DNA from 2 places in the Paenisporosarcina macmurdoensis genome. Region 1 is predicted to be linked to the other one. Evidence: a T-box and tRNA genes for the amino acid it is inferred to sense, from the RefSeq annotation. Region 1 holds a T-box; the other holds one or more tRNA genes.
What was found. A T-box is a leader RNA that pairs with one kind of tRNA and senses whether it is charged. The one in region 1 lies ahead of alaS (alanine--tRNA ligase), so its partner is inferred to be a tRNA-Ala.

Region 1 (4,440 bases):
CAACATATGAACCCGCTTGGTTTACGTGAGTTCCTAACACATCTTTTAATGCTTGATGCAATAAATGTGTAGCTGTATGATTTTTAACCGTTGACTTGCGTAATGTTTGATCCACATTTGCCGTAACTTCAGCACCTGTCGTCAATTCGCCAGAGTCAATTATCATGGTATGAAGATTTTGACCATTTGGCGCTTTTTGAACATCTTTGACAAAGCCTTTGAACAAATCATTTTCAATGCGACCGTGATCGGCAATTTGACCACCACTTTCAGCATAGAAAGGTGTGTGATCTAGTACAACTTTAACTTCATCGCCTTCTTGAGCTTGTTCAACAAGTTCTCCGTCTTTTACGATAACTAAAATTTTAGCAGTTGCAACGACAGTATCGTAGCCAATAAATGTACTTGTTTCTTTAATATTACCTAATACTTCAGATTGTACTTGCATGGAATCTACATCTTTACGTGCAGATCTAGCACGGGTACGTTGAGCTTCAAGAGAAGCTTTAAATCCTTCATGGTCAACTGTCATGCCCACTTCTTCAGCATATTCTTCAGTTAACTCAACAGGGAAACCATACGTATCGTATAAACGGAACGCGTCACTACCTGGAATAACAGTTAAGCCTGCAGCTTGTTGCGTAGAAATGACGTTCGATAAAATACCAAGTCCATCTTGTAAGGTTTCATGGAAACGCTCTTCTTCATTTTTAATAACACGCATAATGAAATCTTTTTTAGCAGAGACTTCCGGATAAAAGTCATTCATTATTTCTCCAATAATTGGCACTAACATGTACATAAATGGACGGTCAATACCTAAGTTTTTACCAAAACGGACAGCACGACGTAATAATCTACGCAACACATAGCCCCGTCCTTCATTAGAAGGGAGTGCACCGTCTCCTATAGCAAAAGCAACTGTACGTGTGTGATCTGCAATAATTTTAAACGCGAGATCATCCTCACCACCGTTACCGTATTCTTTACCTGCGACTTCTTGTGTTTTGTTGATAATCGGCATAAATAAATCCGTATCAAAGTTAGTAGGTACATTTTGTACGACACATGCCATACGTTCAAGACCCATTCCCGTATCAATATTTTGCTTAGGAAGTGGCGTATATGTGTGATCAGGATTGTGGTTGAATTCCGAGAAAACTAAGTTCCAAATTTCTAAATAGCGATCATTTTCTCCACCTGCATACATTTCAGGATCCGTTATGTCATTGCCATAACTCTCGCCTCGGTCATAAAATATTTCCGAGTTTGGACCACTTGGACCTTCACCGATGTCCCAGAAATTTCCTTCTAAACGAATAATGCGTTCTTCAGGAATCCCTATTTCATCACGCCAAATTGCATACGCTTCTTCATCTTCTGGATGGATGGTAATTGATAAAAGTTCTGGGTCAAAGCCCATCCATTTTTTGTCGGTTAAAAATTCCCACGCCCAGTGAATGGCTTCTTTTTTGAAGTATTCGCCAATCGAAAAGTTTCCTAACATCTCAAAGAAAGTATGGTGACGAGCAGTTTTCCCTACATTTTCAATGTCGTTTGTACGAATAGATTTTTGAGCATTCGTTATGCGTGGGTTCTCAGGAATCACACGACCATCAAAATATTTTTTTAAGGTTGCGACACCACTATTAATCCACAGTAGTGAATTATCGTTAATTGGTACTAGTGGCGCACTCGGTTCTAGTGCATGTCCTTTTTCAATAAAGAAATCTAAATACATTCGTCGAATTTGTGCTGCAGTTTTCATCAATATTCCTCCTTAAGTTAGAAAAGCGTAAAGCGCATAGAAAAAGCCCTCAATCCCTAAAAAAGGGACGAAGGCTTCAATTCGCGGTACCACCCTAGTTACAGCAGAAAGTTCTCTGCTGTCTCTCGATTATGCCTTAACGCGGCTTACGACAGTGATTAGCTGCACTCAGGAGTAGCTTTCCATCCATAAACTTGAAGGTTCTTTCAGCCAAGGAACCTTTTTCTTGTGCAAGCTTCAAAAATGTACTTTCTCCATCAACGTTTTCATTCATTTGTTTAGAAGTATAAAAAATAATTGCCTGTGTGTCAATTCTCTTTTGAAAATACTCCATTTTCCTTCGTTAATCCACCAAAACTTATGTCCTATGTTCCACTTAACTCTTTTAGGATAAATTCCAATGGTCTTTCTGCCATAGAAGACAACCTCAGACTGTGATCTTCAAAAGCTAAATTAGTGGTTACCGGGTTAGGAAAGATCACACATTTCAAGCCTGCTGCTCGTGCTGCTTTTAAACCGTTCAATGAGTCTTCAAAAGCAACCGCTTCATCTGGTCTCACACCTAATGCTTTTATGGCTTGTATATACAGTTCGGGGTTTGGCTTTACAGATGTTACATCATCGCTTGTTTTGATTACTTCAAAATAGTGGATTATGTGAAGTTGCGTCAAAAACTTTTCTACCCAATTCCTTTTTGAACTGGAAGCCAATCCTATTTTTAGCCCCGCTTCTTTAGCTGCAAGCAAATAATCTTTCACACCATCTCTTAAAATAGGCTGCCCAATCTTTTCGTGGAATAGTTTTGTTGCCAACTTTTTGATTTCAGAAATCGTTGAAGATTCTTTTATATTGGACAAAATATATGTATCTAATACTGTATCATCCGTGCCAATGACTAATGCAAATTGTTCAATCGTCAAGTTCATTTCATGTTGTAATAATGCATCCTTATAAGCTTCATACCACACTGTTTCTGTATCAATAATCAGTCCATCAAAATCGAAAATAACTGCTTTTATCATGCTGCACCTCTTTTGAAAGTATAGTTTATCAATTTTTGCATAGAAAAAAACACTCTCCAACCTTTGAGAACTATCGGCTGATCCATAAACTAATATCCCATTTGACTACTAGAAAATGCGACTCTCTCTTCGCTCTTTTTTATCGGTATTGGGTCTATGGTTGTGCAGTTTACTGCTACGCTTTCCGCTGGAGACTAAGCTGTTTTACTACATATCTACACAATAAGTAAATAGTAATTAAACAGGGTCTTTCCCTTTTTTAGTCCAATGGTGCATTGGACTAAAGCCCAAAGCAAACAGAATCTCTTTATCTTTGTGATTCTATGTAGATGAACGATAAAAACATTTCTTCTTTCGTCAATTCTCTAATTCAATTTTACGTAGGAAAAGTATATTTTCGATTTGCGAAAGTTGAGTACTTGGAAAAATAATAATTTACAAGAAATCAACTCCAGTGCAGCTTATGGACCGGAAAGTCTCCTCTCTGCGAGGACTTTCTAGCCCGATTTTCCGCGGGAGTGTCGCTGATTCCTTGCAACTATAAATGTTTTCGTTCTTGTTATCGTCATTCAGCCTTTGCTTCTAAAAAATCATATGGCGTTGTTCCATTCATGCCGACCAAGGGGTGAATCTTCAAATGATTAGTTGCAGTCAATGACACTGGTCCTTCTGTTTCATTCGAATCTTCATCTTCGATAATCGGTTCTGTGACAGGCACGATTTCTTCACTTAATCGTTCTTTTAGTGAGGTTAATCGAGCTAAATCATCAGTGCGTTCGATACCAAATTTAAACACATCTGCGTCTCCGCACAGAATCAAGAAATTCTTCGCACGGGTAATCCCTGTGTACAACAAATTACGGCGAAGCATTTTCATATAACTTCGCACGACTGGCATGATCACTATAGGGAACTCACTTCCCTGAGATTTATGAATCGAGCAACAATAGGCAAGAGTTAATTGCCCAAGATCATTTCGCTGATAGGTCACTTCGATACCTTCGAAGGAAACAATCATCATGTCTTGTTTTTCAATATTTTCAGTCGCTTTGGAAATGCTGATTACTTCACCCATATCGCCGTTATACACTTGGCTCTCCGGTTGATTTACAAGCTGTAATACTTTATCCCCAATACGATAAATAGTTTCCCCAAACACTAATTCTTTGCGTTTCTTTGTATCATTTGGATTGACCATTTGTTGAATCATTTTATTTAACGCATCAATACCAGCCGGACCTTTATACATCGGTGCCAGTACTTGCAATTCTTTAATGGTGTGACCTTTGGCTAAAGCACTTTTAATGACTTGTTCAACGACTTTCGAAATTTGCTCCGGTCCTGCTTGAATAAAAGATCGATCAGCCGTTTTAGCTGTAATATTAGGTGGCAACTGACCTTTTTTCATTTGATGAGCTAGTTCAATAATTGACGAGCCTGCAGATTGTCGGTAAATATCCGTCAGTTCTACTGTCGGAATGCGTTTTGAAGCGAGTAAATCCTTTAAAACTTGACCTGGCCCAACCGGTGGTAATTGATCTTGGTCTCCAACAAAAATAACTTGAGCACCTTCAGGAATCGCTTTTAGAAGTTGATGTGCTAGCCAAGTATCGACCATTGACATTTCATCAATGATAATCAGTTTGCCTT
Region 2 (4,440 bases), on a different contig from region 1:
AGAATCTTTCATAGTGAAAGGAAATTCCTCTTCAACTGGTATCTTCTTCCCTTCATCTACAATTATAATTTTCCCACCATCTTCAGTTGCTTTTTCTGTAATTGTTCCGTCTTTTTTAATGATAGGACGGTTTTCCCCATACATACTAAAACCAATATAGCCAATTAACGCTAAAACAGTGACACTTAAAACGATTTTTTGAAGTCTTGTGAATTTGAATTTTGTTTTAGTTTCTTTCATATTTCACTCCAATTAAAAATTTAATCCACCACTTAGAATAAAACTCGTTATGAATAGACGATTAGGACTATAAAAAAATCTGAAAAATAAGATGTAATCTTCATATTAATGTAAGTAACTTACATTGAAAAGGAATTGTTTTGAATTCAGCATAAATTGACAATATGTCTGCTAGTTCGACATAAAACAAAAAGCACCTATTTAATCACAAAGATTAAGTAGGTGCTAACGTCTCTGAATTCTAGATTTGCTCTAAATATTGGCGCGGTGTCCCATAGTAATAAATCTGACGATATTGTGGATAAACTGATTCATAATATATAAATATGGGGGCATCAAGCAAGTCGGGATAGTTATCGTAAAATGGTAGGTCTCCATATACAATTCCTTTTAGTGCAGTTTCCATTTCTTTTTTGAATATGTTAAAACGAATGCCTGAAACACTTTCACCGAACTCTCCTCCATCTATATATGCCTTTCCTACTAAATTTAAACGACCATGCTTATCTTTTTTCCATTTCGCCAGCACTTCATCCCGCATTTTCCAGTTAACAGCCTCATAATTGTACACATATCCAATATCTAAAAATAATTCAGCAGTAATATCAGAATGAGTGAGCGTATATTTCCTTCCTTCTATTGGTTGTTCGGAAGTAGCAGGCGGCATGAGTTTCACTGATAATTTCTGTGGATTAAAGTCAGACATTTAATTCTCCCCGCAAGCAAAAGTGATGCTTCGAGAACGTCAAAAGCTTAAATGCGTTTGGATCAAGATTGATTAACCTATATATGTTTCTTAGGTGTTCGTTCAAATGAGTCTCCCTTTCTTCAATTCATATGAATTACAATATGTAGACCACTAACAATATGACTGGGTTGATAGCAATAAAGAATACTTGAGAATTCCGGATATATTAAACTGCTATGAAAATAAGGTCATATTTTTTGGTTGAAAAACTAAAAAAATAAACCACTCATTAATTGATATGAGTGGTTTATTACTATAATGGAGTAGCTCGGCATCTAACCGACGACCTTCACACTTCCAGCTGTGCAATTGTTTACTTGGTTTGAAGTAAATGTGGGTCTACTATATTATTCGCTTGGCATTGTAGATATATATTTTTTCACTACTTCATAAACATATTCCTGACATGCGGTTGCCGTATCTGGGTTGTATTGACCACCATTTGTTTTGTTATTAGATAGCACTCTAATCCCCAAAAATGGTACATCGTATGCTTTAGCAATTTGTGCTGCCGCTGCACCCTCCATTTCTTCAACAGATGTGCCATATTTCGTGTGGAACCATTTGATTCTATCCACTTCATTATTCCAAACGTCTGCAGAACCTATTGTACCCTCGACAATTTTACCCTCAGTATATTTGTCTTTAACTGCATTTGCAGCTGCGAGTAATTCCTTATCTCCCTCGTAGAAACGAGCTTTTTCAGCATTAGGATCTTCTCCTGCACTTCCTTCAGAAGCCATCAAATCCATAGGTTTCCAGGTAGTAGGATCAATGCCTTCGCCTTCGCCCTTATCTCCTGTTTTTAAAGCTCCCAAGTTTGTCGTTCTTTTTCCTAAAACAATATCAAATACGTTTAAATCTGGATCATGCCCACCTGATGTTCCTTGATTGATGATTGCTATAGGGTTATATTTTTCAATCGCCACTGCTGTAGCAGCTGCTGTATTTTCCATTCCCTTACCTGTTTTTGCAACAATTACAGGATAGTTGTCTAAAGTTCCTATGTAAAATACAAAATCCCCAGATTGTTCTTCTTTCACATTTTCTAACTTCTCAGCAAATTTTTCAGCTTCTATTGGCATTGGACCTTGAATCATAATTGGTCTTTGAGTATTCTCTTGAACAGTATCCTTTTCTGATGTTGAAGTACAACCTGCTAATACCGATACAAACAGTAAAGCAATAATTCCTAATAAAGCGGATTTTTTCATCCTATTGTTTTTCATTAATAATCTCTCCTTTATACTAGCTGTTGCTTTCAATCCGTTTTCCTCCTTGGTGTTTGATATACTCGAAGATTTGATCCATAGAAAAAAGTCTAGGAAATAGAATGATTTCTACCTACTAGACCTACGAAAGTTAAAGTAATAACAATTAAGCAAAACTGAACTCATGCTAATCATAAAATGGTAACAGCAAAAATGCCGAACAACCGAATACTTCAACTCGTAGTCCAGTTCTTTCATCGGGAACTAAGTAGAAACGCTCAGACCATATTACTGAGCATATACGAGTACTGTTATTAATATTATTATGTTGATAATATAACAAACTTATAAAAGACATTCAACAGAAAGGTGAATATTAAGTTCTAAATAACTATTTAATGTTCGTCTTTAAGGGATAAAAGAGAGAAAAAACGATTCGAATTTCAAAATAATTCACTTTTTAGTCAATATTTTCTTTACCTTTAAAAAAACCAGCTCTACAAATTGGTGTTGAACACGGTCCGATAATAGGACAAAACGGATTAATTTCTCCATATTTAATGACATAAAAATAGCACTTTCACTATTCTGAAATAGTGAAAGTGCTAGTAGTTCTTCATTCAAGTTTTAAGTTTGCACAAGTTGAAATTTGAGTGAAGAAAAGGTATGGAGCCGAGCAGAATCGAACTGCCGCCTACACAATGCCATTGTGTCATTCTCCCGTTAAACTACGGCCCCGTATTACTATTGAATTAATTCTGATTGTACCGTCGACTTAAACAACTGCCAGTTGAGCTAATATCCCTAAATGAATATATTTGTTACAATAAGTAGTATATAGCAAATTTACGTGATGATTCAAGAGGCGAGAGGGTGGCGAGATGCAAAAAGTGCAACAACACGCAGAACGTGAGATCCTAGCTCCAATATCTTTATGCGACTCAAAAGGAAATTTAAACCCAGCTGCCATCGGTTTTTCACGAAAACCGTTAATTGATAGTAATCTGTCTGGTCATTTTATGCGAAAGAAAAAATGGAATTATTGGTGTGTATTCGGTGAAGATATTTTATTTTCAGCCACCATACGTCATATGGATTATGCGACCGTTTGTTGTGTCTATTTCTTAGATTATGAAACGCAACGCTTTTTCGAAAAGACGGTTACTATTCCACTTGGACAACGTGTACATATGCCTAATCAAGTACTTGAAACAGTGAAATTTTCAAATAACGAAATGACTGTTCAGCTACTACATATGCAAAACGAAACTCATATGGCCGTAACCATCTCAAATTTTGATGGTGATTTGCTTCATGCCGATTTACATATCGAGCATCCGGAAGACGATGATTCGTTAAATGTGGTGATTCCATGGAATCGTCAATTATTTCAACATACTGCCAAACATCATACGTTGCCAACTCGTGGTTTCGTAAAACTTGGGGACAAGCGCTATTCATTTAATCCCGAAGATAGCTACGCTGTGCTTGATTATGGTCGTGGGGTTTGGCCAAGAACCGCTTCATGGAACTGGGCGATGGCTTCTCAACGCGTAGGAAATAAGCGAATAGGTCTTAACTTTGGCGGAAAATGGACAGATGGTACAGGGATGACAGAGAATGCTGTGTTTGTTAATGGTAAAATGTCTAAAATCTCAGAAGATGTAAATTTCACCTACGACAATACAGACTTTATGAAACCCTGGCATATTCGATCAAAATTTTCACAAGATGTGAATTTAACGTTCACTCCATTTTTTAAACGTGAAGCCAAGATCAACGCTCGACTCGTCACGTCTACCGTATATCAAATGGTGGGCTATTATAACGGCGTCGTTTATTTACAAGACGGCTCTCGACTAGCCATAACACAATTACTCGGTTGCATTGAAGAACATACAGCAAAATGGTAATTGAAAACCCCACGTTCTCCGTTTATTTAGGAGAACGTGGGGTTTTGTGCGTACTGAGGAGACCAACTGTCCAGCTCCAAGCGAATGGACAGAAAGGAATATCCACTTCTTCCTTTCTCCCTTCCTATGCCTGTTTTAAATCAAACAACTGCTTCATTCTTTTAGGGAAATCAGTGAATATTGCATGCACACCTATTTGTTCCAAGGCAAGTGCATTGTCCTCATCATTAACGGTAAAGACGCGTATGATTGCTCCTTTAAGTAATGCATCTTTTGTCATTTTGCGCATCGCTGTTGGCAAGTATATATGAAGGGCATCCGCTGGAAT

Region 2: it encodes a tRNA-Ala, which carries the amino acid that the T-box ahead of alaS (alanine--tRNA ligase) is inferred to sense. The anticodon was not compared.

Annotation. Positions count from the first base shown of each region.
Region 1 is NZ_JBHSRI010000018.1:105,251-109,690, reverse strand. Features, by position in the region: gene alaS (alanine--tRNA ligase) at 1-1,768, opposite strand, end outside; T-box leader at 1,829-2,038, opposite strand; gene ACFPYN_RS10225 (HAD family hydrolase) at 2,134-2,790, opposite strand; gene recD2 (SF1B family DNA helicase RecD2) at 3,356-4,440, opposite strand, start outside.
Region 2 is NZ_JBHSRI010000025.1:637,611-642,050, reverse strand. Features, by position in the region: gene ACFPYN_RS16775 (DUF6241 domain-containing protein) at 1-240, opposite strand, end outside; gene ACFPYN_RS16770 (staygreen family protein) at 482-946, opposite strand; gene ACFPYN_RS16765 (5'-methylthioadenosine/S-adenosylhomocysteine nucleosidase) at 1,336-2,217, opposite strand; purine riboswitch at 2,421-2,524, opposite strand; tRNA gene ACFPYN_RS16760 (tRNA-Ala) at 2,867-2,937, opposite strand; gene ACFPYN_RS16755 (DUF2804 domain-containing protein) at 3,081-4,112, shown strand; gene ACFPYN_RS16750 (glycerophosphodiester phosphodiesterase) at 4,237-4,440, opposite strand, start outside.